One region of the Stenotrophomonas sp. a6 genome, then DNA from elsewhere that is predicted to be linked to it. Evidence: predicted binding sites of a transcription regulator. Region 1 holds the regulator's gene; each other region holds the start of a gene.
What was found. Region 1 encodes FliA, which starts transcription of late flagellar genes. Its sites were predicted from a motif close to TAAAGTTTNNCNNNCNNNGGCCGATAA; they were not measured.
Positions count from the first base shown of each region.

Region 2: the regulator FliA is predicted to act here: its motif matches at 2,821-2,847, upstream of Q9Q79_RS17095 (GGDEF domain-containing protein).
Region 3: the regulator FliA is predicted to act here: its motif matches at 4,343-4,369, upstream of Q9Q79_RS06315 (GGDEF domain-containing protein).

Region 1 covers NZ_CP133161.1:2,108,400-2,116,151, forward strand. Annotated here, with positions in the region: gene Q9Q79_RS09770 (chemotaxis protein CheA) at 1-699, opposite strand, end outside; gene Q9Q79_RS09775 (protein phosphatase CheZ) at 702-1,307, opposite strand; gene cheY (chemotaxis response regulator CheY) at 1,307-1,699, opposite strand; gene Q9Q79_RS09785 (RNA polymerase sigma factor FliA) at 1,757-2,500, opposite strand; gene Q9Q79_RS09790 (P-loop NTPase) at 2,497-3,384, opposite strand; gene flhF (flagellar biosynthesis protein FlhF) at 3,371-4,993, opposite strand; gene flhA (flagellar biosynthesis protein FlhA) at 5,139-7,199, opposite strand; gene flhB (flagellar biosynthesis protein FlhB) at 7,244-7,752, opposite strand, start outside.
Region 2 covers NZ_CP133161.1:3,726,478-3,734,229, reverse strand. Annotated here, with positions in the region: gene frmR (formaldehyde-responsive transcriptional repressor FrmR) at 61-336, shown strand; gene Q9Q79_RS17110 (S-(hydroxymethyl)glutathione dehydrogenase/class III alcohol dehydrogenase) at 396-1,505, shown strand; gene Q9Q79_RS17105 (YqcC family protein) at 1,514-1,873, shown strand; gene fghA (S-formylglutathione hydrolase) at 1,937-2,767, shown strand; gene Q9Q79_RS17095 (GGDEF domain-containing protein) at 2,956-4,401, shown strand; gene Q9Q79_RS17090 (hypothetical protein) at 4,441-4,911, opposite strand; gene Q9Q79_RS17085 (universal stress protein) at 4,917-5,363, opposite strand; gene Q9Q79_RS17080 (LysR family transcriptional regulator) at 5,505-6,422, shown strand; gene Q9Q79_RS17075 (MFS transporter) at 6,576-7,752, shown strand, end outside.
Region 3 covers NZ_CP133161.1:1,359,775-1,367,526, forward strand. Annotated here, with positions in the region: gene Q9Q79_RS06300 (metallophosphoesterase) at 1-996, opposite strand, end outside; gene Q9Q79_RS06305 (helix-turn-helix domain-containing protein) at 1,070-1,519, opposite strand; gene Q9Q79_RS06310 (MFS transporter) at 1,598-2,812, shown strand; gene Q9Q79_RS06315 (GGDEF domain-containing protein) at 2,895-4,310, opposite strand; gene Q9Q79_RS06320 (TonB-dependent siderophore receptor) at 4,600-6,849, shown strand; gene Q9Q79_RS06325 (hypothetical protein) at 6,895-7,752, opposite strand, start outside.

The sequences.
Region 1 (7,752 bases):
GTGCTCGGCCTCGGCCATCGGCTTGGCCGCCGGCTTGGCGGCGGGCGCCGGTACGGGCGCCGGGCGCGGTGCAGCGGCAGGTGCCGCCACGACGGTGGCAGCAGGCTTCGCGCCTGGCGCAGCGCCACCGTGCAGCTGGTCCAGCAGCGCTTCGAACTCGTCTTCGCTGATCAGGCCGTCGTCGGCCTTCCGGGCCGGCGCGACCGCGGTCGGTGCGTTGCCGCCATGCAGCTGGTCGAGCAGGGCCTCGAATTCGTCGTCGGTGATCAGGTCGCTGCCAGCTGCCGCAGGGGCGGCCGCAGCGACCGGCGCGGCAGTGCCACCGTTCATGTCGAACTGCGCGATCAGGTCCGGCGGCGCATAGCCTGGCTCGGTGCCGGAGGACACGGCGTCCAGCATCGACTGCAGGTAGTCCAGCGATTGCTGGGCGGCGTCGAAGTGGTGGGCCTGCAGCACCGCCTGCCCGGCACGCGCGATGCCCAGGGCCTCTTCAGCGGCGTGGCACAGTTCGACCATCGCGGTGACGCCAAGGAAGCCGGCACCGCCCTTGAGCGTGTGGTATCCACGGAACACCGCGTTGAGCTGCTCGGTGTCCTGCGGTGCCTGCTCCAGCGACACCAGCTGTTCGCCCAGGCGATCCAGGATTTCCTGTGCCTCGATGATGAAGTCGGCAGTGATGTCGTCGGATACCGCGCTCATGCTTACAGCCCCAGATCCGACAACAGGTCGTCGGCGTCGTTCTGCGAGACCGCGTGGCGGTCCAGTCCCTTCAGTGCCGGCCCGGCCAGTTCCGGGTCGGTGCGATGCTGTTCCGGCGGCAGGCCGAGTGCGCCGAAGCCCTCGTGCACGCGGCGGACGATGCCGACCACGCGACGGATGATCTGCCCGGTCAGGTCCTGGTAGCTCTGGGTCAGGGCGATCTCGGTCAGGTTGTGGCGGATGCGCTCGAGCTGCGCGTCCTGGCCCGGCTGCAGGCCTTCAGCACGCAGCTGTTCGGTCAGGCTGCGGCATTCCTCGGCCAGGTCCAGGGTGCGGTGCGTGGCCTGTTCGGTCATTGCCACCACGTGGTCCAGGCGTGCGCAGGCGTCGTCCAGCTCACCGGCCTCGCTGGGCACGGTCGGCAGCTCACCCAGTGCCTGCCCCAGCTCGCGGGCCAGCCGCGAGAGGCCGCTCATCATCGGCTGCGTACGCAGCGCGACCAGTCCGTCGATGCGCTGCCGCCAGGCGGCCTCGTCACCGGACTCGAGTGCGTCCAGGGCTTCCTGCAGGCGCAGGGCGAGGGCGCTCTTGTCGACCGTGGTATCCATCAGGCGCTGGCCGCCAGGCGTTCGAAGATCTTGCCGAGCTTCTCTTCCAGCGTCTGCGCAGTGAACGGCTTGATGATGTAGCCGTTCACGCCGTTCTGGGCGGCTTCGATGATCTGTTCGCGCTTGGCTTCGGCGGTGACCATCAGCACTGGCAGGGTCTTCAGCTTGGCATCGGCACGGATCGCCTTCAGCAGCTCGATGCCGGTCATCACCGGCATGTTCCAGTCGGTGACCACGAAATCGAACGGCTGGCTCTGCAGCAGCGACAGCGCGGCATGCCCGTCCTCGGCTTCGGCGGTATTGGTGAAGCCCAGATCGCCCAGCAGGTTCTTGACGATCCGACGCATGGTCGAGAAGTCATCGACGATCAGGATGCGCATGTTCTTGTTCAAAGCAGAGTTCCTTTGTTGTTCATTCCGGGCGGCCGGGGGCAGCCGCCTCGGGCATGTTCATTCTTCCAGGCCGGCGTCCGCCGCCTCGAAAATCTTGAGCCGGCCACGCAGGCGCAGCACCGCCTGGCCGTGGATCTGGCAGACCCGCGACTCGCTCACGCCGAGCACCGCGCCGATCTCCTTCAGGTTCAGTTCCTGCTCGTAGTAGAGCGAGAGCACCAGCTGTTCGCGCTCGGGCAGGTGGCCGATGGCCTTGCCCAGCTCGCGGCCGAACTCACCACGCTCCAGTACCTGCTGCGGGGTCGGGCCGCCCTGGGCGACGGTGTCCAGCTCGCCCTGGTCCTCGATGCGCGACTCCAGGCTCAGCACCTGGCCACGGGCGGCGTCTTCCATCAACCGCAGGTATTCGGGCAGCGGCATCTCCATCGCTGCGGCCACTTCGGTGGCGCTGGCGGCGCGGCCGCTGCTCTGTTCCAGGCGGCGGATGGTGGCGGCGGCATCGCGTGCACGGCGGTGCACCGAGCGCGGCACCCAGTCGCCACGGCGGATCTCGTCGATCATCGAACCGCGGATGCGGATCGAGGCATAGGTCTCGAACGAGGCGCCCTGGTCGGCGTCGTAGCTGCGCGACGCTTCGATCAGGCCCATCATGCCGGCCTGGATCAGGTCGTCCACTTCAACGCTGGCCGGCAACCGCGCGGCCAGGTGGTGGGCGATGCGCCGCACCAGGTCCGAATGCTGGGCGATGACCTCGTTGGCCGCCGAGCGCTGGACTTCCCTGTACTGGGCTGCGCCTTTCATGCGGCCACCCCGCGCTGCTTGAGGATGCGCTCGAGGAAGAACTCGACGCCGCCACGCGGTTCGGTCGGCGCCTGCCAGCGTGCGGTGCGACGCGCGATCTCGGTGATCGCCAGCGCGGCCGGGCTGGACGGGTAGGCCTTCACCACCGGCTGCTGGCGCTGCACCGACAGGCGCAGCCAGTCGTCCTGCGGCACGCAGCCCAGGTAGTTCAGCGAAACATCGGCGAGGAACTTCTCGCACACGCGGGTCAGCTTTTCGTACAGCACGCGGCCCTCGTTGGGGTCGCGCACCATGTTGGCCACTACCTGGATGCGGTCCACGCCGCGTTCGCGCGACAGCACCTTGATCAGCGCGTAGGCGTCGGTGATCGAGGCCGGCTCGTCACAGACCACCACCACGGTGTCCTGCGCGGCCTGGCAGAAGGTCAGCACGCCGTCGGTGATGCCTGCGGCGGTGTCCACCACCATGATGTCCAGTTCGCGTTCCAGCTCGGAGAACACGTTGACCAGGCCGACGTGCTCGGCCGGGGCCAGCTCGGCCATGTGCCGGCGGCCGGACGCGGCCGGCACCACCAGCACGCCGTTCGGGCCTTCGACGATGACGTCGTCCAGCGAGCAGCGGCCGGCGACCAGGTCGGCCAGCGTGAAGGTCGGGTTCAGCCCCAGGATCACGTCGATGTTGGCCAGGCCCAGGTCGGCGTCCAGCAGCAGCGTGCGCTTGCCCATCCCGGCCAGTGCCACCGCCAGGTTGGCGGACACATTCGTCTTGCCCACGCCGCCCTTGCCGCCAGTTACGGCAATGGTGCGCACAGGGCCGAGCGGCTCGCTGCGGGTGGCCGACAGCGGGAAGGTCTTGGTCAGCTTGGCGTACTCACGCGACGGCATGGTTCAACTCCGGGTTGCAGGGCATATCGGCCGCGCGGCGCAAATCTTCAAGGCGAAGTACGAGATTGGCCGCACTGGCCCGGTGCAGGTCCTCCGGAACATCCTGGCCATCGGTCACCCAGGTGATCGGCAGGGCGTGGTCCACGGCCACTGACAGGGCGTTGCCGAAGCGGCCGGTCTCGTCCAGCTTGCTCAACACCAGGCCCTGCAGGTTGGCGGCGCCGAAGCGGCGGACCACCTCGTCCATGTCGCCGAAGCTGGTGTTGGCCGGCAGCACCAGCAGGGTGCGTACCTGGCGGGCGGCGCGCAGCCACTGCAGCTGCGCGGCCAGCGCGCGGTCGCGCGGGCCCAGCCCGGCGGTGTCGATCAGCACCAGCTTGTAGTCCTTCAGGCGTTCCAGCAGCTGGTCCAGGTCGGTGCCGCTGTTGGCTTCGTGCACCGCGATGCCGAGCTGGCGGCCGTAGCCGTACAGCTGCTCGCGGGCGCCGATGCGGGTGGTGTCGGTGGTCACCAGGGCGACGTCACGCGGCGCGTGTTTCTCGGCGAAGCGCGAGGCCAGCTTGGCGATGGTGGTGGTCTTGCCGGCGCCAGTCGGGCCGACCAGGGCGATCACGCCGCCTTCTTCCAGCGGGTCGACCGGGGCGATCGGCAGCTTGCGCGAGATCAGCCCCAGCATCAGGCCTCGGCCACGATGGGCTTCGGTCTCCAGCGGGATCTGCATGGCCACGTCGCGGGCCAGCCCGGCGTCGAAACCGTACTCGTCCATCAGGTCCAGCGCGGTGGCGCGCACCGGGCTGCCACGCAGGCGCTCGTCGGTGAAGCGGTTCATCTCGCGCTCGATCACCTGGCGCATGCCGGCCACTTCCTGGCGCAGCTGGCGGATTTCGGCGTCGTCCTGGGCAACCACGGTCAGCGTCGGTGCCGGGGCCAGCATGGGGGCCGGGCTGGCTTCGCCGGCGGCTTCGAGCGCTGCCGTTTCGCTGGCGGCGATGTCAGGCTGGACATCGGCCATGGCAGCGCCCGGCAGCGGCGGCGGCTGCACGGCGGGGGGCACGCTTTCGTGATGCGTGTCGTGCGGCGGGTCGATCTGGAAGCGGGCGCGGTTGGCCGGCGCGGTGACGGCCGGGCCCGGTGCAACGATGGCCTCGGCGAACGGGGCGAAGATCTGTTCGGGCAGCGCCGGTTCGTTGACGGCGGCGCGCGCCAGGGTGGCTGCGAAGCCGGTGCTGCCGCGGGTCGGCACGATCTCGTCGGCGCTGTCCAAGGTGCGGCCGGTGGCACCCACGGCCGCACGGGCGAGGGCGGCCACGGCCGAGGTGGTGGCGGCCACCGGCTCCGGCGCCGGGGCAGCGCTGCGGCGGCGGGTGACCGCGGCGATCACCGCGTCAGCAGCGGTGCGCGGCTTGGGAGCCGGCGGCGGTGCGACATCACGGCGCGAGGCTTCCAGTGCACGCTGCACGGCGCTCTCGTCGTAGTTGGCCGCGGCGACGATCTCGACGCCTTCCTCGATCCGGCGGTTGGACAGGATCACGGCGTCAGGACCATGTTCCTTGCGCACCAGGTTCATGGCCGAGCGCATGTCGGCGGCGACGAATCGTTTGATTTTCATGCTGTGGTCACGGGACGAAGACGGCGGGGTGGCGGTCGGAGAACTCGGGTGGTCGGTGGTCTGCACGGTGCGGGTTCCCCTTGGTATCTGTCTGTTGCGTTGGTTCGAAGGTGGTGTCTGTTTTCTGGCGCATCGGTGGGCGGCGTCAGCTGATCGTTCCGACCAGCTTCAGGCGCTTGTCCTCCGGCACCTCGCTGTAGGCCAGGACCGACAACGACGGAACGCTGTGGCGGACCAGGCGCGCCAGCGCGGCGCGCACCGGGCCCGGTACCAGCACGACCGCCGGCTCGTTTCGCGCTTCCTGCTTGCTGACACATTCGGCCAGGCTCTGGTGCAGTCGCTCTGCGAGTCCGGGTTCCAGCGCGGCGCCGTTGCCCTGCGTGGACTCCTGCAAGACACGTTCCAATTGCGGGTTGAGGGTGAACACCGGCAGCTCCGCCGACATTCCGGCGATCTCCTGCACGATGAAGCGGCCCAGCGCGGTGCGCACGGCAGCGGTCAGCACCGCCGGGTCCTGGCTGCTGGGCGCGTGTTCGACCAGCGCTTCGGCGATCTTGCGCAGCTGTCGGATCGGGATGCGCTCGACCAGCAGGTTCTGCAGCACGCGCACCACTGCCGACAGCGGCAGCGCCTTCGGCGTCAGATCTTCGACGAGCTTGGGCGCGCTCTTGGCCAGGTTGGCCAGCAGGTGCTGCACTTCCTCGTGGCCGAGCAGTTCCGGCGCATGTTCGCGGATCAGGTGCGAGAGGTGGGTGGCCACCACGGTGGCCGGGTCGACCACGGTGTAGCCCAGCGTTTCAGCCTGGGCACGCTGGTGCGGCTGGATCCAGGTGGCATCCAGGCCGAACGCGGGATCCTTGCCGGCAATGCCCTCCAGGGTGCCCAGCGCGCTGCCCGGGTCCAGCGCCAGTTCGCGGTCCGGGTGGATCTCGGCGGTGGCCACTGGCACGCCATGCACCAGCACGCGGTAGCCGTTGGCCGGCAGTTCCAGGTTGTCGCGGATGTGCACCGAGGGAATCAGGAAGCCGACGTCCTGGGTCAGCTTGCGGCGCACGCCCTTGATGCGCGCCATCAGTTCGCCGCCCTGGTTGCTGTCCACCAGCGGGATCAGCCGGTAGCCGACCTCAAGGCCCAGCGGATCGACCGGGCGCAGCTCGTCCCAGCTCAGTTCGGCGGTCGGCGCAGGTGCCGCCGGGCGGCCGAGTGCGTTGAGTGCGGCCGCGTCATTGCCGGCGGCTGCCGGGTCGGTGGCTGCGGCCTTGCCCTTGCGGTAGACCTTCCAGGCGATGAAGCCGAGGATAGCGGCCAGCGTCAGGAAAGCGACGTTGGGCATGCCCGGCACCAGGCCGACCACGCCGATGATGCCGGCGGTGATCGCCAGCGCGCGGTACTGGCCGAACACCTGGCCGGTCATCGCCTGGGCCATGTCCTGCGAGCGCGAGGCGCGGGTCACCAGCATCGCCACCGCGCTGGAGACCAGCAGGGCCGGCAGCTGCGCCACCAGGCCGTCACCGATGGACAGCAGGGTGTAGGTGGCAGCGGCTTCGCCGAACGGCATGCCATGCTGCAACACGCCCACGGCCAGGCCGCCGAGCATGTTGATGAACAGGATCAGGATGCCGGCGATGGCGTCACCGCGGATGAACTTGCTGGCGCCGTCCATCGCGCCGTAGAAGTCGGCTTCCTCGCGCACTTCCTCGCGGCGCAGCTTGGCTTCTTCACGCGTCAGCAAACCGGCGTTGAGGTCGGCGTCGATCGCCATCTGCTTGCCGGGCATCGCGTCGAGGATGAAGCGCGCGGTCACTTCCGAAACGCGGCCGGCGCCCTTGGTGATGACCACGAAGTTGATGATGGTCAGGATCGCGAACACCACGATGCCGACCGCATAGTTGCCGCCGATCACGAATTCGCCGAAGGCGGCGATGACCTTGCCGGCGGCGTCGTGGCCGTTCTGGCCGTTGAGCAGGATCACGCGGGTGGAGGCCACGTTCAGCGCCAGCCGCAGCATGGTGGTGATCAGCAGCACGATCGGGAAGATGGTGAAGTCCAGCGGGCGCTTCACGTAGACCACCGCCAGCAGCACCATCAGCGAGATGGCGATGTTGAAGGTGAACAGCGCATCGAGCACCGGCGCGGCCAGCGGCACCACGACCATGGCCAGCAGGGCCAGCACGATCAGCGGCGCGCCAAGGCCCTGGCGGATCATTTCCAGGGCACGGCGGGTGTTGAAGCCGGCGGAGGGCTGGGCGCTCACGGGCGGCCCCCCTTGCCGAATTCATCCACCTGGATGTGCGGGGCGTCCGGCATCGGGCCAGTGCGCCAGGCGCGCAGCTGGTAGACGTAGGACAGGACCTGGGCGACGGCCGAATACAGTCTCACGGGGATTTCCTTTCCGAGTTGGCCTTCCCGATACAAGGCGCGTGCCAAAGGCGGGGCGGAGACGATCGCGACCTTGTTGCCGTCGGCGACCTCACGGATGCGCAGGGCGGTTTCGTCCACGCCCAGGGCGACCACGGTGGGAGCATTCATGGTCCCACCCTCGTACTTCAGGGCCACCGCGTAGTGCGTCGGGTTGACCACCACCACGTCGGCGGTGGGTACCGCTTCCATCATCCGACGGTTGGCCATCTGCTGCTGCAGCTGGCGGATGCGGCCCTTCACCTCGGGGCTGCCCTCGCTCTCCTTCATTTCCCGGCGCAGCTCTTCACGGGTCATCTTCAGCTTGCGCATCCAGTTCCAGCGCTGGTAGGGCGCATCGA
Region 2 (7,752 bases), 1.6 Mb from region 1:
ATTGAGTTCGTGACTTCGGCTTGTATACTATCCCCCAGTATAGTTCCGAGGTGGCCCGCCATGCCGCACTCCCCCGAAGAGAAGAAAAAGGTCCTGGCCCGCGTGCGCCGCATCCGCGGCCAGTGCGATGCGCTGGACCGCGCGCTGGAAGCCGGCGCCGACTGCGGGCCGGTGCTGCAGCAGATCGCCGCCATCCGTGGCGCGGTCAACGGCCTGATGTCCGAGGTGATGGAGGCTCATCTGCGCGAGGAGTTCGGGCAACCCGCAGCCTCCGATGAACAACGCGCCGAACGCGTGCGCGATATGAGCGCGTTGATCCGCTCGTACCTGAAGTAAACGACGGCGCAACATGGCGCCGCCCATCCTGTCATTGCCTGTCTCTGGAGAATCCACCCATGAAATCCCGTGCCGCCGTCGCCTTTGGTCCCGGCCAGCCGCTGCAGATCGTCGAGATCGACGTCGCCCCGCCGAAGGCAGGCGAGGTGCTGGTGAAGATCACCCATACCGGTGTCTGCCACACCGATGCGTTCACCCTGTCCGGCGATGACCCGGAAGGCCTGTTCCCGGTGGTGCTGGGCCATGAAGGTGCCGGCATCGTGGTGGAGGTCGGCGAGGGCGTGACCAGCGTCAAGCCCGGCGACCACGTGATTCCGCTGTACACCGCCGAGTGCGGCGAGTGCCTGTTCTGCAAGAGCGGCAAGACCAACCTGTGCGTGGCCGTGCGCGCCACCCAGGGCAAGGGTGTGATGCCCGATGGCACCAGCCGCTTCAGCTACAACGGCGAGCCGCTGTACCACTACATGGGCTGCTCGACCTTCAGCGAGTACACCGTCGTTGCCGAGGTCTCGCTGGCGAAGATCAACCCGGACGCCAACCCGGAGCACGTCTGCCTGCTCGGCTGTGGCGTCACCACCGGCATTGGCGCGGTGCACAACACCGCCAAGGTGCAGGAAGGCGACAGCGTGGCCGTGTTCGGCCTCGGTGGCATCGGCCTGGCGGTGATCCAGGGTGCACGCCAGGCCAAGGCCGGCCGCATCATCGCGGTGGACACCAACCCGTCCAAGTTCGAGCTGGCGCGCGAATTCGGTGCCACCGACTGCATCAATCCGAAGGATTTCGACAAGCCGATCCAGCAGGTCATCGTTGAAATGACCACCTGGGGCGTGGACCACAGCTTCGAGTGCATCGGCAACGTCAACGTGATGCGCGCGGCGCTGGAATGCGCGCACCGTGGCTGGGGCCAGAGCGTGGTGATCGGCGTGGCCGGTTCGGGCCAGGAGATCTCCACCCGTCCGTTCCAGTTGGTGACCGGACGCAAGTGGATGGGCACCGCCTTCGGCGGCGTGAAGGGCCGCAGCCAGCTGCCGGGCATGGTCGAGGATGCGATGAAGGGCGATATCGAACTGGCTCCGTTCGTCACCCACACCATGGACCTGGACAAGATCAACGACGCCTTCGACCTGATGCATGAAGGCAAGTCGATCCGTTCGGTGGTCCACTACTGAGCCGCGTCATGGGCTGGTTCGATGCCCTGCGCCGGCCGCGTGCGGAAGACCCGCGCGCGGCCCTGGTGGTGCCGATCGAGCAGGCGTTGCGTGCGCTGGGCTGGGTCGACGGCGAGGTGGGACCACCGCGTGCGGTGACTTCGGCCTTCGGCAGCGACGATGGCATGCCGTTCGAGCAGTGGCTTGCGCAGGTATTCCTGCCGCGCCTGCACGAAGCCCGCGCCGACGGCCAGTGGCCACCACGCAGCGACGTGGCGGTGGCGGCGTATCGCAACCTGGACGGCCAGCCTGGCGTCGAATCGTTGCTGCGCCTGCTGGCGCAGCTGGATGAACTGATCAACCAAGGCATCCACGCCGGGCGTGGATAAGCCGACCAAGGTCGGCATCTACCAGAAGCACGCGTGCGCTGACGCGCCGCGCAGGAGAGCACCATGGAACGCATTGAACACCGCGCCTGTTTCGGCGGCTGGCAGGACGTCTACCGCCATCATTCGACCACGCTGGGCTGCGACATGCAGTTCGCCGTGTACCTGCCACCGCAGGCGGAAACACAGAAGCTGCCGGTGCTGTACTGGCTGAGCGGCCTGACCTGCACCGAGCAGAATTTCATCACCAAGGCCGGCGCGCAGCGTTATGCGGCCGAGCACGGTGTGATCATCGTCGCGCCCGACACCAGCCCGCGCGGTGATGACGTAGCCGATGCCGAGGGCTACGACCTGGGCAAGGGGGCAGGGTTCTACCTCAATGCCACCCGCGCACCGTGGGCGAAGCACTACCGCATGCATGACTACGTGGCGCAGGAGCTGCCGGCGCTGATCGAGGCGAACTTCGCGGTGACCAACGCGCGCGCGATCAGTGGCCATTCGATGGGCGGCCATGGCGCGCTGGTGATCGCGCTGCGTAACCCCGGGCGCTATCGCAGCGTGTCGGCGTTTTCGCCGATCGTCGCGCCCAGCCACGTGCCGTGGGGGCAGAAGGCCTTCCATGCCTATCTGGGCGACAACCCGGCCGACTGGGCGCAATGGGATGCCTGCGAGCTGATCGCTATGGCTGACGAGCGCCTGCCGCTGCTGGTCGACCAGGGCGAGGCGGACGAGTTCCTGCAGACCCAGTTGCAGCCGCAGCGCCTGCAGCAGGCCTGCGACGCCGCCGGCCATCCGCTGACCCTGCGCCTGCAGCCCGGCTACGACCACAGCTACTACTTCATCGCCAGCTTCATCGGCGAGCACATCGCCCACCACGCCCGCGCCCTGCAGGGCTGAGGGCTTTCCGGTAGCGCCGGCCGCTGGCCGGCAACCTGCAGCCCTGTGATTCATTGGGTTTGCCGGCCAGCGGCCGGCACTACCATCGCGGTGCACTCGGAGTGTCGTTTTGCCGCAGTGGATCACGCCGCTGTGGCGTGCCGGCGCGCTATCGTGCGCGTAGACGGCCTTGCGGATCGGGGGGATGCATGCCGGTAGTGCTGGCGCTGCTGTATGTGCTGTGCCATGGCCTGGTGCTGGCCCTGTGGCCTGGCCCCGCCGGGGTAGGCTCCTTCGTTTTCCTGACCGGCGCACCGCTGCTGGCCGCCGCCGCGTGCCTGGTGCGGGCGCAACGTGACCGCGCCGCTCTGGGCTGGCGTTCTACCGCGATGGCACTGCTGCTGTGGGCCGGCGGCATGACGTTCAACATGGTGGATGCGCTGGGTGCCGGCCGGGCTGACTTCACCCCACGCGTCAGCCTGTTGTTGTACGTGCTGTATGGCGTGCCCCTGGTGTTCATCCTGGCGCGGGCACGCCGCGAGCGCCTGAGCATCAGCCTGATCGACGCGGCGATGGCGGCGCTGCTGGGTGTGCTGTTCTTCGTGCACACCGCATCGTTCGCCGCCCGTGTCGAGGTCGACGCCCATGCGATGTCCAACATGCAGCGCATGTTCGACATCCAGAACCTGTGTATCGCCGCGTTCGCCGTGGTGCGATGGCTGGCCGGCGACGTGCCCGAACGGCGCAGGTTCTTCCGCGCACTGGCGCTGTACGCGATGGCCTATCTGCTGGTGGCCTACTACATCAACCATTACACGTCCGACGATGCATTCGGTGCGTTCAACGATCTGCTGATTGACATACCTTTCCTGCTGATCGCCTGCCTGGCGCTGGACACGGCGCCGGACGCAGGCACAACGCCGCACCCGCGGCTGGCGAGGACGGTGCAGGCCGCCGGTCCGATCATCCTGCCATTGCTGCTGCTGGTGGTCGGCACGCTGGTGGTCGATCATGCGCGGCCGTTGGCCGTTGCCGGCTTCGTCGTAGCCACCCTTGGCTTCGGCCTGCGCAGCGTCCTGCTGCAGACCGATCTTCTGGAACGCCAGGCAGCACTGGATCAACTGGCGCGGCAGGATGGCCTGACCGGCGTGGCCAACCGCCGCGAGTTCGACGCACGGCTGACGTCCGAGTGGAATCGCGCACGGCGCAGCGGCACCGAGCTGGGCCTGCTGCTGGTGGATATCGACCACTTCAAGGCCTTCAACGACCAGCACGGCCATCCGGCCGGTGATCGTTGCCTGCAGGCGGTGGCCGGGGTGCTGAAGGCCATAGCCGGTCGCGGTGGTGACAGCGTTGCGCGTTATGGCGGTGAAGAGTTCGCCGTCATCGTGCCCGGAAGCCCGTTGTCGGGCGTGCTGGCGCTGGCCGAGCGGCTGCGCGAAGCGGTCGAAGCGCTGCCCTTGCCGGAAGGCCCGGTCAGCATCAGCGTCGGCGTGGGTTACCTGCATCCGCCGGCTCTGGCCAGTGCCGATCAGTTGCTGGCAGACGCCGATGCCGGCCTGTATGCCGCCAAGCGGGCTGGCCGCAACCAGGTGATCCTGCATGCGCATGTGCTGGACGACGAGGGCAGCACGCACGGAACGATGGACTGCTGAGCAGCTCTCTGCATGCGATCACACGGGGGGCGCGACGGCTTATCGCTGCCGCAACCAGCCGGTCGGATCGAGCAGCCTCAGCCCGACCGGTGACAATGAGCGTTGCCGCAACGGCAGGTTTGCCGCCTGCACGGCCATCGCACAGCGTGCCAGTTGCCGGCGCAACGGTGCCAGCGTGTCGTCTTCGCGGGGCCGCGCATGCCGCCATTGTGCGATGCGCAGCAGGCAGACCAGCAGGTCCAGTTCGCTGGCGGCAATGAAGGGAGAGCCGGCCGGCAGCAGATCGATCGGAGCGGCGGGGGTGGCCAGCAGCGGCAGCAGGCCGATGAAGGCGTCGCATCCCTCCTGGCCAAGCCCGAGTCCGCTCAGCTGGGCAAGGCCATCGGCCTGCAGATCGGGGTCGCGCAGCTGCCGTATCGCGCCCAGCAGCGCCTGTTCGCCGCGGCCGAACTGTCGACCGAAGGCGCGGTAGTTGACCCGGGTGGGAAACAACGGGGAACGGGAGGCCATGGTGGCTAGGGCTGTGGGTCGCGGGTTTCCACCAGTACCGGACAGGGCGCGTGGTCGATGGTCCATTGCCCGATCGAGGGTTCGAACAGGCGTTCCAGCCGGGACAGGTGGCGGTGGCCGATGACGATCAGGTCGCACTTCAGGCGCCGGGCCTGCTCGCTGATCACTTCGCCAGGGTCACCGGAGGGAATCTGCGCGATGGCGTCAATGCCGCGTTCGCGCAGCTCGGCCAGGGCTTCGGCCAGCACCGCTTCGGCCCGCGAGCGCTGGCGGGCGGCTTCCGGGTACTCGATGCGGTCGGCTTCGCTGGCATCGGCCGCCAGCGCGAATTCGGGGTCGAGCACGCACAGCAGGTGCAGGCGGCTGTGGGGGCCGGCGATGGCGGCGGCCAGGTCGAGCACGCGTGCGTGCTGGGGGCCACCATCCAGGGCGACCAGCAGGGTATTGAACATGGATGTCTCCTTGGCAGGCCGGGGATGGTCGCCGATGTCACCGCGCGCACCCATGCCGTGCGCGGCAGTCAATGAATGCGTCGAACGCAATCCACCGTGGTTGCAAGTGCCGTAAAGTCATCTGATTTACTGGAGACTGTCATGCCCCTGCCGGACCTGAACCTGTTGCTGGCACTGGACGTGCTGATTGACGAATGCAGCGTGGCCGCCGCCGCGCGCCGGATGAACCTGAGCGCGCCGGCGATGAGCCGTACCCTGGGCCGGATCCGCAACGCGCTGGGCGACCCGGTGCTGGTGCGTGCCGGCCGCGGTCTGGCGCCCACGCCCCGCGCCCTGCAGCTGCGCGAGCAGGTCCGCGATGTGATCGAGCAGGCCCACCGCGTCTTCAACGCCGGTCGTGAAGTGGACATGCGCGTGCTCGAGCGGACCTTCAGCGTGCGTGCCAATGATGTGTTCGTCGGGGGGTTCGGCGGACGCCTGCGCGAGCTGTTCCGCCAGCAGGCGCCGCGCGCAGTGCTGCGCTTCGTGCCCGAAGGCGATACCGATGACGATGCGATGGCGCAGGGCCGGATCGACCTGTACATCAGCACGGCCGGCAAGCATGCGCCCGATACCAAGGTGCAGAACCTGTTCAGTACCTCGTTCATGGGCGCCGCGCGCGAAGATCATCCCTTGTTCGATGAGGAGATCAGCGCCGAGCGTTTTGCCGCCTGCGACCACATCGCGGTGTCGCGCCGCGGCTTGCCGCGTGGTCCGATCGACGATGATCTGGCCGCGCTGGGCCTGCAGCGGCGGGTGGCGCTGATCAGCCCGACCTTCCACGGCGCGATCTTCGCGGCGGCCGAATCGGACCTGATCCTGCCGCAGATGCCGAGCGTGATGCTGGAGCGGATCGTCAGCATGCGCCTGCCGCTGCGCCTGTTCCCGCTGCCGATCCCGGTGCGGACCGCCGCCATCGTGCAGGCCTGGCATCCACGCCTGGACAACGACGCCGCCCACCAGTGGCTGCGGCGGTCGATCAAGACCATGTGCGAAAGCGCAGGGGAGGCCCCGCGCTGACATCTGCATGCGTGCGCCTGGCGCACGCCTGGGATGCGGGTTGCGCCATTTTTCGCAGGGTACCGGCTCCCTAGACTGCGCTCCCCGGAGTTTCACTGAGCGCATTCCAATGACCCCCAACATGCCGTGCACCGCACGGATAGGTGCCCGGCGATGAGTACGCCGGCCGCCGCTGTCCCGGCCGCCGCAGCGCCCCGTCCTGCCGCCGCCCCCGGGCTCGATCGCCGCATTCTGGTCGGCCTGTGTGGCGTGCTGCTGGCGGTGCTGGTGTCGGGCTTCAACGAGAACATCACCAAGGTCGCCCTGGCCGACATCCGTGGCGCGATGGGTTTCAGCGTCGACGACGGCAGCTGGGTCGTCGCCCTCTACAGCGCGATGTCGGTCAGCGCGATGGCCTTCGCACCGTGGTGTGCCGCCACCTTCTCGCTGCGCCGCTTCGCATTGGCGATGATCGGTGGCTTCATGGTGCTGGGCGTGCTGTGCCCGCTTGCCCCGAACCTGCAGGTGTTCCTGCTGCTGCGCGCGCTGCAGGGTCTGTGCGGTGGCGCGCTGCCGCCGCTGCTGATGAGCGTGGCGCTGCGCTTCCTGCCCCCGGGCATCAAGCTGTATGGCCTGGCCGGCTACGCGCTGACGGCGACGTTCGGCCCAAGCATGGGCACGCCGCTGGCCGCGTTCTGGGTCGAGCAGGTGGGCTGGCACTGGGCGTTCTGGCAGATCGTGCCGTACTGCCTGGCCGCCATGGCGATGGTCGGCTGGGGCCTGCCTCAGGACCCGCTGCGGCTGGAACGCTTCGCCCAGTTCGATGGCGTCGGCCTGCTGCTGGGCCTGCCGGCGCTGGTGCTGCTGGTGCTGGGCCTGGTGCAGGGCCCGCGCCTGAACTGGTTCGACTCGCCGATGATCACGCTGATGATCGGTGGCGGTGCCGGCCTGATGGTGCTGTTCATGATCAATGAATGGTTCCATCCGCTGCCGTTCTTCAAGCTGCAGCTGCTGGCCAACCGCAATCTCAGCTACTCGCTGGTGACGCTGGGCGGCGTGCTGTTCGTGCTGCTGGCAGTGATCTCGATCCCGTCCGGGTTCCTGGCCAGCGTGCAGGGCTACCGGCCGCTGCAGACCGCACCGATGCTGCTGTGGGTGGCGCTGCCGCAGGTGATCGCGCTGCCGCTGGTGGCGGCGCTGCTGAACATCCGCGCGGTGGACTGCCGCTGGGTGCAGGCCACGGGCCTGGCGATGCTGGCGCTGGCCTGCTGGCTGGGCTCGCACCTGGACGTGGCCTGGATCCGCGACAACTTCCTGTGGGTGCAGCTGCTGCAGGTGTTCGCGCAACCGA
Region 3 (7,752 bases), 750 kb from region 1:
GATCACGCGGTCGCCGTGGAAGCTGCTGACGTGCGGCATCGAGGTATGGCCAACCACGATGCGCTTGAGCTGCAGGCGGTCGAGCACAGCCTGCACACCCGCGGTGTCGAGGCGGCCATCGAAATAGCCGCGGTACCAGATCGGGCTGGTCTTGCCGTCATACAGCGGTGCGGTGGCCGGGTCGGCCTTCACTTCGGCCTTGGGCAGGCCCAGCGAGGCCTGGTAGGCCGCGTTGGTGCGTGCCGGGTCCAGCGCCAGCTGCACTGCCTCGGGCGAAATGCCGCCGTGCAGGAACAGGGTGTCGCCGATCTTCAGCAGCACCGGGCGGGTGCGCAGCCACTGCCCAATCACCGAATCGGCACCGTACAGCTGCGGGTAGCTGCGGCCGAGCAGCTGGGCGCTGCGCAGGTACTTCGGGTTGACGTAGCGCAGGTCGTCGTACAGCACCATGGTTTCGTGGTTGCCGAGCACGAAGTGCACTGCGCCACCGGCGGCGGCCGCCTGCTGCTGCAGGCCGTACAGCAGCCAGAAGGCTTCGGTCACCTGCGGGCCGCGGTCGAATACATCGCCGGCGATGACCAGGGTGTCCTTGCCCAGCGCCCAGCGGTCCTGTGCGTCGATGACCTGGTGGGCGCGCAGCAGGCGCACCAGCAGCCCGTACTGGCCGTGGATGTCGGACAGCGCCACGATGCGCGGCACGGCCGGCAGCACGGAGACCGACGGAGCATTCGGGGCGGCCACGTGCACGCTGTGTTCGTAGCCGCAACGCGGGGGGATGTCGGTGCCTGCGGCCTGCGTGGCAAGTGTGTGCGACTCGACCTTGTCGTCGCAGATCCATCTGGCCTGCAGCTGGTTGCCCTGGCGGAACACATAGGGTCCATCGGCCTGTACGTGGTCGGCGGGAGCGGCAACCTCGCGGGCCTGCGTGGTTGCTGTGGCGCAGGCCAGCAGCGGCAACAGCAGGGCGGTCAGCAGGGAAGGGCGACAGCGCGACATCGGCGGCATCCAGCGGCGGAAAGATCCGATGCTAACCGGCGCGGGCGTCCGTCGGTGTGCGCGAATGGGCGGATCAGGTGTCGCGCCCGTCGTCCTTGAGCTTGCGCACGCGGGTGGCAGTGGGCTGAAGCGGCTGGCCATCGCGCCCGCGCGGCTGCATGTAGGGCAGCGGCCGCCGCGTCGCCAATTCGATCAGCTGCGAATGGGCTTCGCCTGCACCGAAGCGATGGCGCTCCCCCCACTGGCGCAGTGCGACCAGCAGCGGGAACAGTTCCAGGCCTGCGGCGGTGAGCACGTACTCCTGGTAGGCCGATCCATCGGAGGCTGGCTGCAGCTGCAGGATGCCGGCCTCGACCAGCCGGCGCAGGCGGTCGCTGAGGATGTTGCGCGCCGCGCCGAGGCTGCGCTGGAAATCACCGAAGCGGGTGATGCCGTCGAACGCGTCGCGGATCACCAGCAATGCCCAGCGGTCACCGAGCAGGTCGGCACTGCGGGCTACAGGGCAGGGGCTGTCAGCGTGCATGCTGGGTATCTCCGAATGTGGTTGCAGTTTAAAACCAATAGCGATAGCCTGCATCTGGTTTCAAATTGCAACTACAAAATGAGTGCCGCATCGTTTTCCCGTCCACTGCTGGTCCTGCTTGCGGTTGCCGCTGGCGCCAGTGTTGCCAACGTCTACTACGCGCAGCCGCTGCTGGATCAGCTTGCACGCGCCTTTGCGCTGGACCGGGCCGTGGCGGGCGCGGTGCTGGCTGCCACCCAGGCCGGCAGCGTGCTGGCGTTGCTTGGCCTGCTGCCGCTGGCGGACCGCGGCGACCGGCGACGCCTGCTGCGGCTGCAGTTGATCGCGCTGGTGCTGGCCCTGTTGTGGCTGGCGGCGTCACGCACGGCGAGCTGGCTGTTGTCGGGCATGCTGCTGGCAGGCTTGCTGGGCACCGCGCTGACCCAGGGCCTGATTGCCTATACCGCCATGCTGGCACCGCCCGAGCAGCGCGGTCGCGTGGTCGGTGTGGTGCAGGGCGGCGTGTTCATCGGCCTGCTGCTGGCGCGCGTGGTGTCCGGTACGGTGGCGGCGGCCTTTGGCTGGCAGAGGGTCTACCTGCTGTCAGCGGTGGTGATGGCAGCGTTGGCGGCGCTGCTGTGGCGGCGCCTGCCCGCAGTACCGGTGCCGTCGGTCCCTCCACGCTGGCGCGAGCTGCTGGGCTCGATGCAGGGCATGCTGCGCCGCGATCGAACGCTGCGCGAGCGCGGGCCGCTGGCATTGCTGCTGTTTGCCGGCCTCAATGTGTTCTGGGCGGCGGCACCCCTGCCGCTGTCGGCACCGCCGCTGCACTGGTCGATCGCAGCCATCGGCGCGCTCGGCCTGGCCGGCGTGGTCGGTGCGCTGATGGCGGCGCGGGTCGGACACTGGATGGACCGTGGTTTCGCGCATCGGGTCAGCCTCGGCGCGCTGTTGTTGATGCTGGTCGCGTGGTGGCCGCTGCTGGGCCTGCCGCATTCGCTGTCCTTGCTGTTGCTGGGTGTGGTCGTGCTCGACCTGGGCGGCCAGGCACTGCATGTCTCGAACCAGGCATCGTTGCTGCGTGCACCGGCAGAACAGCATGGGCGCCTGATGGCGTTGTACATGCTGTTCTATGCGGTGGGCAGTGGTGCAGGCGCGGCGGCGGGGCCCTGGATGCAGGTGCGGCATGGCTGGCCCGCTGTGTGCCTGCTGGGGGCAGGCATCGCGTTGCTGGCGCTGCTGTGGTGGGCAGCATGGCGGGTGGGGGCGGTGAAAGCAGCGGCTGGCGCGCGAACCGGTAGAGTCGACTGTTAGTCGACTGCTCTTCGTTCCGACGGCGAAAAATCCCGCGCTGCGCGCGATAGTCGACCAGCGGTCGACTCTACCTGTCCTGCCGTCATCGCTGCAGTGCACGCCGCCCCGGGGCTTCCTGCAGGTCCGCGCTGGCGACCACCACGCGGTTGCGGCCGCTGCGCTTGGCCTCGTACATCGCGGCGTCGGCACGTGCCATCAACCGCTCGTAGTCCGGATGACCATCGTGACCGGCCACGCCGATGCTGGCGGTCAGCTCCAGCACCTGGCCATTGGCCAGTGCTACCGGTGATTGTGCGATCTGCCGGCGCAGGCTCTCGGCGATCACGGTCGCCTGCGACGCGCTGGCGGCCACCAGCACCACCACGAATTCTTCGCCGCCATAGCGGAACAGGTAGTCGCTGCCACGCGTGAGCTGGCCGAGCAGGCCGGCCACGTGCTGCAACGCACGGTCGCCGGCATCGTGGCCATGGCCGTCGTTGATTGCCTTGAAATGATCCAGGTCGAGCAGCAGCAGCGAGAACGGTGTGCGGTTGCGCGTGGCCAGCTCGATTTCCCGGCGCAGCACGGTGGGCAGGAAGCGACGGTTGAGCGGGTTGGTCAGCGCGTCGCTGCCGGCATCCAGTTCGCCGATGCGCTCGAACAGCAGCGTCATCAGGGTGCGGATGGCGGCCAGGTCCTCGCGGATGGCCGGCAGCACCGCCAGTCGCTGCGCCGGAGCATCGCCACTCGCGCGCTGCAGGTGGCCGTCAATGCGGGCCATCAACTGACCCACCTGCTGCGTTTCGCTGCTTTCGCCGAAGCTGGGGATGCCCTTGTGGGTGAACCACAGGCCGAACTCCGAGGTGGCCAGGCTGGCGTTGTCGCTGGCCTGCACGTGGCCGGCGAGGGCGTAGAGCAGGGCGTTCTCCCAGTCCAGCAGCAATGCGCGCTGGCGCTCGCGTTCGGTACCGACGTTCTGTACCAGCGAGAACAGCCGGTAGGCGGCGTCGGCACGGGTGGAGCGCTCGCGCGCATGGGTGTAGGCCAGGGTCATGCCTTCCATGGCGATGTCCATGATCGCGCTGAGGCAGGCGATGGCGGCGAACGCGGTCGCGCTGTCGGGCGCGTCGTCGCGCAGGCGCACGAACAGCTCGTGCTTGAGCACGCGCGCACCGCGGGTGACCAGGTCGACCGGGATGCCGACCCGTGCGTGTACGTCGCCGATCACCCGCTGCGAGGCGACCGTGGTGGCGATGCCAGCGGCGTCGGTGGTCAGCAGCTGTACCAGCCAGCGCTGCATGGCCGGCTGCAGGCGCTGCTTGACCTGGTCGTGGGACAGGAAGCGGCGTGCGCGCCCGTCCTGCAGCAGCACTTCGTAAAAGCGCTGGGCCAGCGCGGGTGGGGCATCGGTGGCAGCGGCCTTGAGCAGCGCGGTGGCGGCAGGGCCGGCCTGTAGCAGGCATTGCTGCCAGGCCTCGGCCAGCGGCTGGCTGGCATCGTCCAGTTGGGGTGGTTCCACGTCGATCTCTGACTGCGTACGGCAAACCACGGGTATCGGCCGCGGTGGCATACGGTTGATGGCGGGGTAGCCGGCCAGTTTACGCGCGGTGCAGGCTTGCACGGTGCGCAAAGCACATCGACGCCGCTGCGGCAATGAGTGAACGCATTTGAGAAGCACTCGCATTGATGGGAGAATGCGCGCACGGAGCGGGCTGCAGGTGCCTGCAGGACGGCTCCGCCTCCCCCCCCTCGTCGTTGCCTCAAGCCCTTTGCCAGAGGCCCCGCAGCCCTGCCAGAAGGTCCTGATCATGTCTCCTGCCGTTGTCCATTCGCCGCGCCCGCTGGCGCTTGCCGTTGCCGCCCTGCTGGCGGGCAGCGCCCTGACCGCCCAGGCCGAAACCGACGCCACCGATATCGACACGGTGCACGTCACCGCCTCGCAGATCGCGCGCCAGGCACTGGGCACCTCGACCATCACCGCCGAGGATATCGCCCGGCGCCCGCCAGCCAACGACATCGCCGAGCTGTTGCGGACCATGCCGGGCGTCAACCTGACCGGCAACAGCGCCTCGGGCCAGTACGGCAACAACCGCCAGATCGACCTGCGTGGCATGGGCCCGGAAAACACCCTGATCCTGGTCGATGGCAAGCGCATCGGCGCACGCGATGCCGTGCGCATGGGGCGCAGCGGCGAGCGCAATACCCGCGGTGACACCAACTGGGTGCCGGCGGAAATGATCGAGCGCATCGAAGTGCTGCGCGGCCCGGCGGCGGCACGCTATGGCTCCGGTGCCTCCGGCGGCGTGGTCAACATCATCACCAAGCGCCCGACCGGTGACCTGACCGGTGCGGTGGACCTGTATGGGCTGGTGCCCGAACACAGCGCCGAAGGTGGCAGCGAACGCGTCGGCCTGCAGCTGAGTGGGCCGATGACCGACACCCTGTCGTTCCGCCTGTACGGCAATCTCAACAAGACCGACGCGGACTCGCTGGAGCTCAACCGCCAGTACGCTACCAACCCCAACGCGGTGCCGCCGGCCGGCCGCGAGGGCGTCAAGAACCGCGATGTCAACGCGCTGCTGCGCTGGGACGTGACCGCCAACCAGGTGGTGGAGTTCGAAGCCGGCACCAGCCGCCAGGGCAACATCTACGCTGGTGATCGCGCGGTCAGCACCACCGGTACATCGACCGGTGTTGACCTGGCGGCACTGGCCGAGGGCGAAGCGGAGACCAACCGCATGTACCGCAACACCGGCGCGATCACCCATCGTGGCCGCTGGGGCGACGTGACCTCGCGGGTGACGGCCGCGGTGGAGGCGGTGAACAACTCACGCATCAACGAAGGCCTGGCCGGTGGCCCGGAAGGCAGCTTCAACGGCAGCGACTGGTCGACCTCGCGACTGCGCAACTACCAGCTGGACGGCGAAGTGAGCTTCCCGGCCACGCTGGGTGGTGCCGAGAACATCTGGACGCTTGGCTTTGAATACCTGGACAGCCGCCTGACCGACCCGTACTCGATGAGCCAGTCCAGCAGCAGCGGCGGCGGCATCCCGGGGCTGTCGGCCGATCGTGCGCGGGGCAAGGCCGATGCGCAGACCACCGCCGTGTTCGTCGAAGACAACATCTACCTGGGTGAGCGCTGGATCGTTACCCCGGGCCTGCGCTTCGACCACCACAGCCAGTTCGGCAACAACACCAGCCCCAGCCTCAACGCGCAGTTCCGCATCAACGGCGACTGGGTGGTGAAGGGCGGCATCGCCCGGGCGTTCAAGGCGCCGAACCTGTACCAGTCGAATCCGGACTATCTGTATTACACCCGTGGCAATGGCTGCCCGAATGCACTGCCGAGCCTGGGCTCCGGCTGCTACATGCGCGGCAATGCGGACCTGAAGGCGGAAACCAGCCTGAACAAGGAACTCGGCATCGAGTGGGCACCGCGGAGCGGCTGGCAGGCCTCGTTGACGTACTTCCATAACGACTACAAGGACAAGATCCAGGCCGGCTACACCCAGATCGCCCTGACTGCCGACACCAGGGGCCGCATCTTCCGCTGGGAGAACGCGCCGAAGGCGATCGTGCAGGGGCTGGAAGGCAACCTGGTAATCCCGCTGCTGGGCGAGCAGGGCAACCGCCTGAAGTGGAGCAACAACTTCACCTACATGGTGGAGAACGAGAACAAGCGCACCGGCCAGCCGCTGTCGGTGATTCCGAAGTACACCGTCAACACGATGCTGGACTGGCAGGCCACCGACAAGCTGTCGCTGCTGCTGACCGGCACGTTCTACGGCAAGCAGAAGCCGGCCACCACCAACATCAACAATGATCCGCGCTGCACCGGCACCTGCGACCCATCGATCGCACTGCAGGATCGCGGTGCGTACAACATCTGGGGCGTGAGCGCGCGCTACAGGGTGACCGAGACGGTCAGCTTCGGCTTCGGCGTGAACAACCTGGCCGACAAGCGCCTGTTCCGCGAGGCCAACAGCAGCGATGCCGGCGCGGCGACCTACAACGAGCCGGGCCGCGCGTACTGGGCCAGCCTGCGCTTCGGGTTCTGACCCGATGAGGCCTGCGCCGGGGCGTTCCCCGGCGCAGCCTGAAGGCTACTTCACCTGCCGGCAATCGCGCAGGTGGACGCCACCGGTGTCCATCTTGTCGACCACGCCTTCCAGTTTCACCCAGTCGTTCTCGCGCAGGGTGGCGCCCAGCGCCATCTGATCCGGCGCCAGCGCACAGTGCACGGTGAAGTTGGCATTGTTGTCGTCGTTCGACTGGCGTCCGCCGATGCCACCGATGCCCTTCATCTTGGTGACCAGATAGCCCACCTCGAAGGTCTTGGCAAAGCGGTTGGGCTGGGCGGTGTAGACCTGGCCATCGATGATGAAACGACGGCCGAAATACTTGACGAGCAACGGCTGGTACATCGCGTCGGTATCCGGCGGGGTGCTGGTGCCGGAGAACAGTGCCCTGAGCGGTGCGGTGTTGATTTCCCGCTGCAGCCGCTTGGCGTCCTTGCCCATTTCGGTGGACATGCCGACCGCAGTGGCCTGGATCGGCTTGTCGAAACCGCTGGAGACACGCACGGCTTCTGCGATCGCCTCGCCTTCGGGGCCGGTCTTGAGCTTGTCCAGCCAGCCACACAGCGCGCTGCGTGCGTCCTCTTCCTTGGCGGTCTGCCCGCGTGACAGCTTGGTGCCGACCACCACGTTGCCGCCATTGGAGGCGGTGATGATGCTGACCAGCGGCATCTTGGTGTCGGTCTGCAGCACGTACATCTGGCCTTCGGTCTCGGTGATGACATCACCGCTGACGAAGTTGTTGCCTTCGTCGAGTGCCGCCTTGCGCAGCTGGCCCAGCGCACTGCGGGGCTTCAGGCCGGGGAGGGTGACTTCGGAGGTGAAGAACTGGCCATTGCGGGGATCGCCTACCGCCTGGAAATTCTGCTGGCAGGTCTTGGCCGA